2 regions of the Kocuria sp. UBA5001 genome follow, and region 2 is predicted to be linked to the other one. Evidence: riboswitches for the same ligand, from Rfam matches in the RefSeq annotation. Region 2 holds a riboswitch; the other holds the start of a gene.
What was found. A riboswitch is a leader RNA that binds a small molecule or an ion and turns the genes downstream of it on or off. The one in region 2 is predicted to bind S-adenosylmethionine.
Positions count from the first base shown of each region.

Region 1: it holds a riboswitch for S-adenosylmethionine, as region 2 does, so the genes downstream of both, B3G12_RS08950 (LLM class flavin-dependent oxidoreductase) here and B3G12_RS10295 (methylenetetrahydrofolate reductase) in region 2, are expected to answer to the same signal.

Region 1 covers NZ_DGYR01000013.1:230,573-234,977, reverse strand. The annotation lists gene B3G12_RS08960 (DinB family protein) at 1-365, shown strand, start outside; gene B3G12_RS08955 (hypothetical protein) at 472-765, opposite strand; gene B3G12_RS08950 (LLM class flavin-dependent oxidoreductase) at 936-2,342, opposite strand; SAM riboswitch class IV at 2,427-2,541, opposite strand; SAM riboswitch class I at 2,682-2,773, shown strand; gene B3G12_RS08945 (ABC transporter ATP-binding protein) at 2,781-3,584, shown strand; gene B3G12_RS08940 (aliphatic sulfonate ABC transporter substrate-binding protein) at 3,588-4,405, shown strand, end outside.
Region 2 covers NZ_DGYR01000017.1:4,702-9,106, reverse strand. The annotation lists gene B3G12_RS10305 (TetR/AcrR family transcriptional regulator) at 46-744, opposite strand; gene B3G12_RS10300 (MFS transporter) at 822-2,435, shown strand; SAM riboswitch class IV at 2,416-2,531, shown strand; gene B3G12_RS10295 (methylenetetrahydrofolate reductase) at 2,574-3,581, shown strand; gene metE (5-methyltetrahydropteroyltriglutamate--homocysteine S-methyltransferase) at 3,833-4,405, shown strand, end outside.

The DNA of each region.
Region 1 (4,405 bases), on a different contig from region 2:
TGCTCCGCCACCTCACCTACGTGGAGGACCACTGGTTCTGCTACGTGCTCAGCGGGCAGCGGCAGTGCTCCCCGTGGGACGCCGTGGAGTGGGAGAAGGACCCGGACTGGGACTGGGACTCCGCCTCCGAGGCGGGCGGGGACGCCCTGCGAACGCACTGGGCCGCCGCTGTGGAGCAGTCCCGGCAGCGGTGGGAGAACTTCGCCGCGGAGCACGCTCACCCGATGGACGCGCTCGTGGCCCGTCCCCTCCGCGGGGACATGAACGCCCGGTGGGTGCTCACGCACATGGTCGAGGAGTACGCGCGCCACTGCGGCCACGCAGACCTGCTGCGGGAGGCGATCGATGGCGCCGTCGGGGAGTGAGGTCCTTGCGACCGACGGCGCCTGGGCCGACCCACGAGCCCGGGCCACGCCACTCGGTGTCGGGATGGCGGTCGCACGGGTCAGTCACGAGCCGGGCGGGCCACCGTCACTCCACTCGGCAGCCGCAGCTCACCGGATCCTGTGGGATCGGTTCCAGGCTGCGTACCGCCAGCAGGTGACACTCTGGGAAGCGGTGGCCCTCGTCCGGGCGGCTCATGGTGTGCCAGACCTCGCGGAAGCCGGCCCGCAGGAGGTGGTCCGCCATCACCTCGGGGTGCCAGCGCCAGGCCGGGCCCACGGCGTGGTCAAAGGAGACGACCGCCCGACCGCGGTCCATCGCCTGGAACGCGAGCATCACCACGCCGCCCTCCGGCATCCGCTCTGCCCGGTCCGCGCGCACGCCCGCCACCCTGCACCGCCCGCTGCGGCACCGTCCGGAACTAGTGCCGTCCGGAACAGGGCCCCGGCGGCGCGGACCCCGGGCGGGAAACGGGCCGTTGTCCCACCCGAGTGGGGTGCCCCGGCAACCCGGCCGTGCGGCGTCGTCCTCCCTGCGTCCCGGGCCGCCGCTCAGCGGGAACTGGCCGTGGCCACGGAGCACGCGTCCGCGAACGCGCCCCGGTAGGCCGCGGCGGGGTGAGTGTCCTTCACGCGGTCCTGGCCGGCTCCGTAGAGGGACTCGCGCAGGGTGGAGCCCTCGTACTCGGTGCGGTAGCGGCCGCGGGCCTGCAGTTCGGGGACCACGTACTCCACGAAGTCCTCGAAGGAGCCCGGGCTCACGTGGTAGGCCAGGTTGATGCCGTCCAGGCCGCCCTCGTCCACCCAGCGCTCCAGCTCGTCCGCCACGGTGGACGGAGAGCCCACGATCACGGCGCCCATCCCGCCCAGGGCGCAGTGCTTGGCGATCTCCTCGCGCGTCCACCGCTTGTCCTTCGCCTGGAGGGTGAACGGGGTGAGGAAGGACTGGATGGAGTCGGTCTTGATGTAGTTCAGGGCCTCGTCCTCCGGGAACTGGGAGAGGTCCACGCCGGACCAGCCGCCGATGATCGCCTGGGACGCCTCCAGGTCCACGTACTGCAGGTAGTCACGGTACTTCTCCGCGGCCTCCTCATCCGTGTCCGCGACCACCACGGAGAGCATCGCGTAGATCTTCACGTCCTCCGGGTCCCGGCCCTGGGCCTGCGCCTGCTCGCGGATCTTGTCCGTCATGTACCGGGTGAGGTCCGGGCGGGTGCCGCCGATGAACACCGCCTCCGCGTGCCGCCCGGCGAACGCCTGCCCGCGCGAGGATGCACCCGCCTGGAAGATCAGCGGCGTGCGCTGCGGGGACGGCTCGGTCAGCCCGGCCCCGGGAACCGTGAAGTGCTCGCCGGCGTGCCGGATGGGGTGCACCTTGGTGGGGTCCGCGTAGACCCCGGATTCGCGGTCCTTCACCACGGCGTCGTCCTCCCACGAGCCCTCCCAGAGCTTGTAGCACACGTCCAGGAACTCCTCCGCGATCTCGTAGCGCTGGTCGTGCTCGATCTGGCGCGGCAGCCCCTGGTTCTCAGCGGCGGAGGGCAGGTAGGAGGTGACCACGTTGAAGCCCACGCGCCCGCGCGTGAGGTGGTCCAGCGTGGCGAACTTCCGGGCGAGGGTGTAGGGCTGCTCGTAGGTCACTGCGCTCGTGACGCCGAAGCCCAGGTGCTCCGTCACGGCGGCCATGGCCGAGACCTGCATGAACGGGTCGTTGACCGGGACCTGCGCGCCGTCCCGCACGGCCGGTGCCGCGGAGTTGCGGTAGATGTCGTAGATCCCGACGACGTCCGCCAGGAAGAGTGCGTCGAACTTCCCCTTCTCCAGCAGCCGGGCCAGATTCGTCCAGTACTCGAGCGTGTTGTACTCGGTGGCCCGGGACCGCGGGTGCCGCCACAGGCCAAAGCTCTGGTGGTCCACACAGGTCATGTCAAATGCGTTGACGGAGATCCGCTTGCTCATGTGCCGGTTCCTTGAAGTTGACGCAACCCGCACCCCGTGCACCGCCCGCGGCGGCCATCTGCGGGTCCAGCGCGCGCGTGTGCGGCGCCGTACTTGCCGCATGCGGTGTGCCATGCGGCCCGATCCTCACCTGGGGCACCCCGCTACGGGAGAGGGTTGCCGTCCGACAAGCCAGGGCTGAACGTCGGAACTCGTGATCGTCTCGATCCAGAGTCTAACCACGCTCCCTCAGCAGGCGAAGCTCCACGTGACGCCGCGTGACCCCGCGCACCACCGATCCCCGTGGGCTGTCTCACACCGACTTGCATCACCGCTCCGGGCAACCGTTGAATGAGGGCGTTCCCATCCGGAGCGGCTGAGAGACCTGGCTCGTCGACGTCGCAGCAACCGGCCCCACGCGGGCAAGGTGCTAATGCCAGGAACGATGGAGTTGATGAGTTGCGTCATGTCCTCACACGCCCGGACACCGCCCTCGACGCCGCGGCGGTCTCGTTCGAGAACCTGGGCAAGTCCTTCCCCTCCCGCGACGGTCGGTACGAGCAGCCCGTCCTGACGGACGTCTCCTTCCGGGTCGAGCCGGGAGAGATCGTCACCGTCCTGGGCCCCTCGGGCTGCGGGAAGTCGACGCTGCTGCGCGCGGTGGGCGGCCTCAGCGCCCCCACGTCCGGCGCGGTACGGATCGACGACGACGTCGTCTCCGGGATCGACCCGCGCTGCGCCGTCGGCTTTCAGGAGCCGCGGCTGCTGCCCTGGCGCACGATCACGAAGAACGTGGAACTCGGCCTGCCCGCGAGAACCCCGAGCGGCACTGGCCGACGCCGGGTGGCCGAGCTGCTGGATCTCGTGGGGCTGACCCACCACGCGGGCCACCGCCCCGGAGAGGTCTCGGGCGGCATGGCGCAGCGCGCGTCGCTGGCCCGTGCGCTGGCCCGCAACCCCCGGGTGCTGCTGCTGGACGAACCCTTCGGCGCGCTGGACGCCCTCACCCGGATCCGCATGCAGGACCTCCTGCTGCAGGTGCACCGGGCGGATCCGACAACGGTCCTGATGGTCACGCACGACGTCGAGGAGGCGCTCGTCCTCTCCGACCGCGTGGTCGTCCTGACCCGAGAGACCCCCACGAGCCCGGCCACGGTGGCGGAGGTGCTCGCCCCGGATCAGGCCCGCCCGCGCTCCCGGGACGACACCCGCCTCACCGCCATGCGCACCCACCTGCTGCGCCTGCTCGGTGTGGAGCGCTGAGGGGTGCCCGTCGTCTCACGCCGGGGCGTGCTGCGTGCCGCCGCCCTCTCCCCCCTGGCGCTGCCGTTGAGCGGCTGCGTCATGGCCGGGGAGGGCCCCGGACGCGGCGTGGCCGGCGGCTCCGCGGACGAGATCTACCTGGACTACGCCACGTACAACCCGCTGTCACTGATCATCAAGTCCAAGGGGTGGCTCGAGAAGGTTGCCGCCGAGCACGGCCAGAGCGTCACCTGGGTCTACTCGGCCGGGTCGAACAAGGCGAACGAGTCCCTGCGCGCGGGCGTGGTCGATGTCGGCTCCACCGCCGGCTCGGCCGCGCTGCTGGCACGGGCCAACGGCTCCCCGATCAAGACCATCAGCCTCTTCTCCCAGCCCGAGTGGTCTGCCCTGGTGCGCACGGCGGCCTCGCCCGTGCGCGCCATCGCTGACCTCGCAGGCAAGAGCGTGGCCGTCACCAAGGGGACGGACCCCTACTTCTTCCTGCTGCAGTCCCTGAAGGCTGCGGGGATGAGCGCGGAGGACGTCACCGTGACGAACCTCCAGCACGCGGACGGGCGCACGGCCCTGGACTCCGGCCGGGTGGACGCCTGGTCCGGGCTGGACCCGATCATGGCGGCGTCCGAGCAGAACGGCGACGTGCTGTTCCACCGCAAACTCGAGTACAACACCTACGGCTTCCTCAACGTCCGCGAGGTCTTCCTGCGGCTGAACCCCACCGGCGCCCAGGACGTGGTGAACACCTACGCCTATGCCCGCTCCTGGGCGGCGCGGCACCGTGACGAGGGGATCGAGGTCCTCGCGGAAGCGGCGAAGATCGACCT
Region 2 (4,405 bases):
TCACCGACGGGCCCACCGTGCGACCCGCGCCCTCTCGGCTCCGTCTCAGCCCAGCTGCGCCCGAACCCCGGCGAGGTAGATGTCCACCCCGGCGAGGAACTGTTCGCGGTCGTCATGCTGCGCGAAGCCGCGGGCAATCGTGTTCAGGAACGGGAACTCGTGGGCGTCCAGGGCGAGCCAGGCGTCCGCGAACTCCTGCAGGTGCTCCTCCTGGCTCACCCCCTCCTCCAGGAACGCGGCCGGCATCTCGCGGATCTCGGCGCCGCTGCCCACCACGAAGGACAGCAGCCCGCTGGCGGCGTTGAAGCACTGCGCGCTCGTGAGCTGCATCCGCATGAACTGCTGGCCCATCGCCTCGAAGATGCGCAGGGAGTTGGGCTGCATGGTGGTGTCGCGCAGCAGGTACGCCCCGGCCCACTCGTGCGCCTGCAGGGTGTCGAACAGGGTGGCAGAGAGTGTTCGCAGCACCTCGAACGGGTCCTCCCGCACGTCGACGCCACTCAGGACGTCCGCGAGGATCGCGTTGGTCGCGCGGTCGAGCAGCTCATCGCGCCCGGTCACGTAGTGGTAGATCGCCCCCACACCCGTCTCCATGCGGGCCGCGAGCGCCCGGAAGGTCAGGGCGTCCTGGCCCGCCTCGTCGAGCAGCGCCACGGAGGCATCGACCACGGCGGGCAGGGAGAGGGCTGGCCGGCTCCCCCTGGGGCGGCCGCGGGTGCGCTTGGACTCGGGTGCTGGACTCATGGATTGCACTTTACCGAACCCCGTTCTAATATCGCAGCAGGTTGAAATTAGAACCATGTTCGAGAAAGGCTCACGCCATGTCCCACACCACCTTCGAGCCGGTGACCTCCCCCTCGCGGGAGAGCGCTCCGGCCACGATCGTCGGCAAGACGATCAGCCAGGCCTGGCTGCCGTTCGCAGCCCTGTGCCTCTGCTTCTTCGTCGAGATGGTGGACAACACCGTCCTGACCATCGCCCTGCCCACCATGGGCCGGGACCTGCACGCCTCCACCACCCAGCTGCAGTGGGTCACCGGCGCGTACTCGCTGATGTTCGGCTCCCTGCTGCTCACCTCCGGCTCCCTCGCGGACCGCTTCGGCCGACGCCGCGTGCTCACCGTGGGCCTCGCCGGTTTCGGCCTGGTCTCCGCCCTGGTCTGGCTGGTCCAGGACGCGGGCCAGCTGATCGCGCTGCGCGCCGTCATGGGCATGTTCGCCGCGTGCATGGCACCGGTGACCATGTCCCTGGTCTTCCGCCTGTTCGACGACGAGAAGGTGCGGATGCGCGCCATCTCGATCATGGTCATCATCGGCATGAGCGCGATGGCACTGGGCCCGGTCGTGGCCGGCGGCGCCCTGGAGTCCGTGAGCTGGCACTGGCTGCTGTTCGTCAACACCCCGATTGCCGCCTTCGCGATCCTCGGGCTGCTGTACGGGGTGCCCAAGGACACCGCCGAGGACCTGCACACCACGCCCCTGGACCTCCCCGCCGCACTGGCCACCATGGCCGCCATGGGCCTCGGCTGCTACGCACTGACCAGCGGCGTCGACAACGGGTGGACGTCTCCCGTCACCCTCGCCTGCTTCGTGGGAGCGGCCCTCGCCGTCGTCGTGTTCATCGCCCGGGAGCGCGGCGCCGCGCACCCCATGATCGACCTCGCCGTCCTCACGCGCCCCACCGTGCGCGGCGCCGCACTGGCCCAGCTCGGCAGCTCCGTGGCCATGATGGCGGCGATGTTCATGCTGATCCTGCACTTCCAGTACGCCCTGGGCTGGTCCCCCATGAAGGCCGGTCTCGGCAACCTGCCGTTCGTGGTCATGATGATCATCTCGAGCCCCATCTCCGAGAAGCTGATCGCGAGGTTCGGTCACCGCGTCACCTGCATGATCGCCACCGCGAGCGTGGTCCTCGGCACCCTGGTGCTGGCCTTCGGGGTGGAACACGGCTACTGGGTGCTCGCCGCCGGCATGGGCCTGATGGCCATGGGCCTGCGCATCATCATGACCGTGTGCGCCGTGGCGCTGATCGAGGCCATGCCCGAGGACCAGACCTCCATGGGCACCGCGCTCAACGACGTCAGCCAGGAGCTCGGCAACTCGCTCGGCACCGCCGTGGTGGGCACCATCCTCGCCGCGCTCGTGGCCAGGACCCTGCCGGACGGTCTGTGGTCCGCGGACTTCCTGGAGTCCTTCTTCCACGGCGAGCGCGTCATCTACCTGGTGGTCGCCGTGCTGGTGGCCGTGATCAGCGGCTACGGCTCTGCACCACGCTCACCAACTCCCACGCCGCGGACGAGCACTGAGCCCCGCCCCGCTGCGCCCGGCGTGCGACCTCCCGTTGCACGCCGGGCGCACGCCCGTCTGCCCCTTGACGGCCACGGTGTGAGCCGTGCTACGCTCTCGAACAACAAAGGATCAAGAGTCCCGGTATAAAGCTCTGGCTAGCCGGGCGGCAACCCTCCTGCTGTAGTGGGGTGCCCCAGATGACGATCCGGCCGTTGCGCAACCGCGTAATGGCAAGTACGGCGCTCGGAACTGGACCTCCGGCGTCAACGTCGGAGGTTTTTTCACATGTCCGCACCGTCGCTCGCACCGCAGCAGACCCCGGCCCGGCAGCAGGCCCCGGTGGCTGACCCGCCCACGGGCACGTCCTGGCTCGTGCGCCGCCCCCGGCGTTCCACGCTCGTGTCCTTCGAGGTGTTCCCGCCCCGCCCGGACGCGGACCCGGACACCGTGTGGTCCCACATCGACGCCATGGCCCAGGCCGGTCCGGACTTCTTCTCGGTCACACACGGGCACTCCGCTGGCACGGGTGTCTCCCGGGAGGCACTGCGCCACCTGCGCCGCACCACGAGCACCCCCGTGATGGCCCACTTCACGTGCGGCGGCACGGACCGCGCGGGCCTGGAACGCTCCGTGGAGCAGCTGCTCGACGACGGTGTTCGCGACCTCCTCGCGCTGCGCGGGGACCCGCCGCTGGGCAGCGGGCAGTGGGAGACTCCCCGTGGCGGGCTCGGCCGCGCCTCGGAACTGGTCTCGCTCATCCGTGACGTCGAGCGGCGCCGCTTCGGAGACGGCTACCGCCCCGGGACCCGGCCGCTGTCGGTGTCCGTGGCATGCTACCCCTCCCCCGCCCGTGGCCGGGACTTCGAGGCGGACCTGGCGTCCCTGTGGGAGAAGCAGGAGGCCGGCGCGGACTACGCGATCACCCAGGTGCTCTACGAGCCCGAGGACTACGCCCGCTTCCTGGAGCGCGCCCGCTCGGAGGGCATTCACATCCCGGTGGTCGCCGGGCTGATGCCGCTGAGCAACCCGCAGCGGTTGCGGCGGATGACAGAGATCACCGGCGTGGCCGTGCCGAAGCGGCTCACCGACTTCCTGGCGGCGGGCACCCCGGACGAGCTGCGCCGCCGCGGGATCGCCGCCACGCTCTCACTGATCGACGACCTGCTGGACCTCGGCTGCGCGGGCTTCCACCTCTACACGTTCAACCGCCCGGACGCCGCTCTGACCATCCTGGAGCACCTGCGCGTGCGGGACGCCGCCCGCGAGTACCGGGGCCGCAGCCCGGCCTCCTGAGCCGACGCCGCGGCGTCGCCGTCATCCTCCCGCCGCACCTCTCCCACTCCCTCAGGCCCCGCTCCGCGAGCCCACCCGCCCGCGGTCGCGGTATCGCACACCCTTTTCCCGCCCGCACCGGGCAGCCCAGCCCCGCACGTCACGCAGCAGGGCGGCAACCCGGCCCCGTCAGCACCACAGACGATCACCACCGACCGAAGCATCCACGCCACCAGGCATCGCATCCACCAGAGATTCACGAAGGAGTTCCCATGACTGCTCGACCCACCACCCCGTTCCCCACCGCCACCGTTCTCGGCTATCCCCGCATCGGCCCGGACCGCGAGCTGAAGAAGGCGCTCGAGGCGTACTGGGGCGATCCGGTCCAGCACCCTGCCCAGACAGTGCTGGACACGCTCGCCGCACTGCGGGAACGCACCACCTCCCGGCTCACGGGGCTCGGCCTGAGCGCCCCGGCCGCGGTGCCCTCCGAGGGCTTCGCCGTGGACCACGTGCTCGACACCGCCCTGGCCCTGGGTGCGGTCCCCGCCCGCTTCGCGGCGGACGGCTACCGTCCCGCCGCCCCGGACACCCCGCGCGGCATCGAACTGGTGACGGCACTGTCCCGCGGGACGGACCACCTCGAACCGCTCGAACTGACCAAGTGGTTCGACACCAACTACCACTACTACGTGCCGGAGATCGGCCCGGACACCCCCCTGAGTGCGCACCCCGAGAGTCTGGTGCAGCGTTTCGCCGCCACACTCGCGGCCACGGGCACGGTCACCCGCCCCGTCCTGGTGGGGCCGCTGAGCCTGCTGCTGCTCTCTCGTCCCGAGACCACG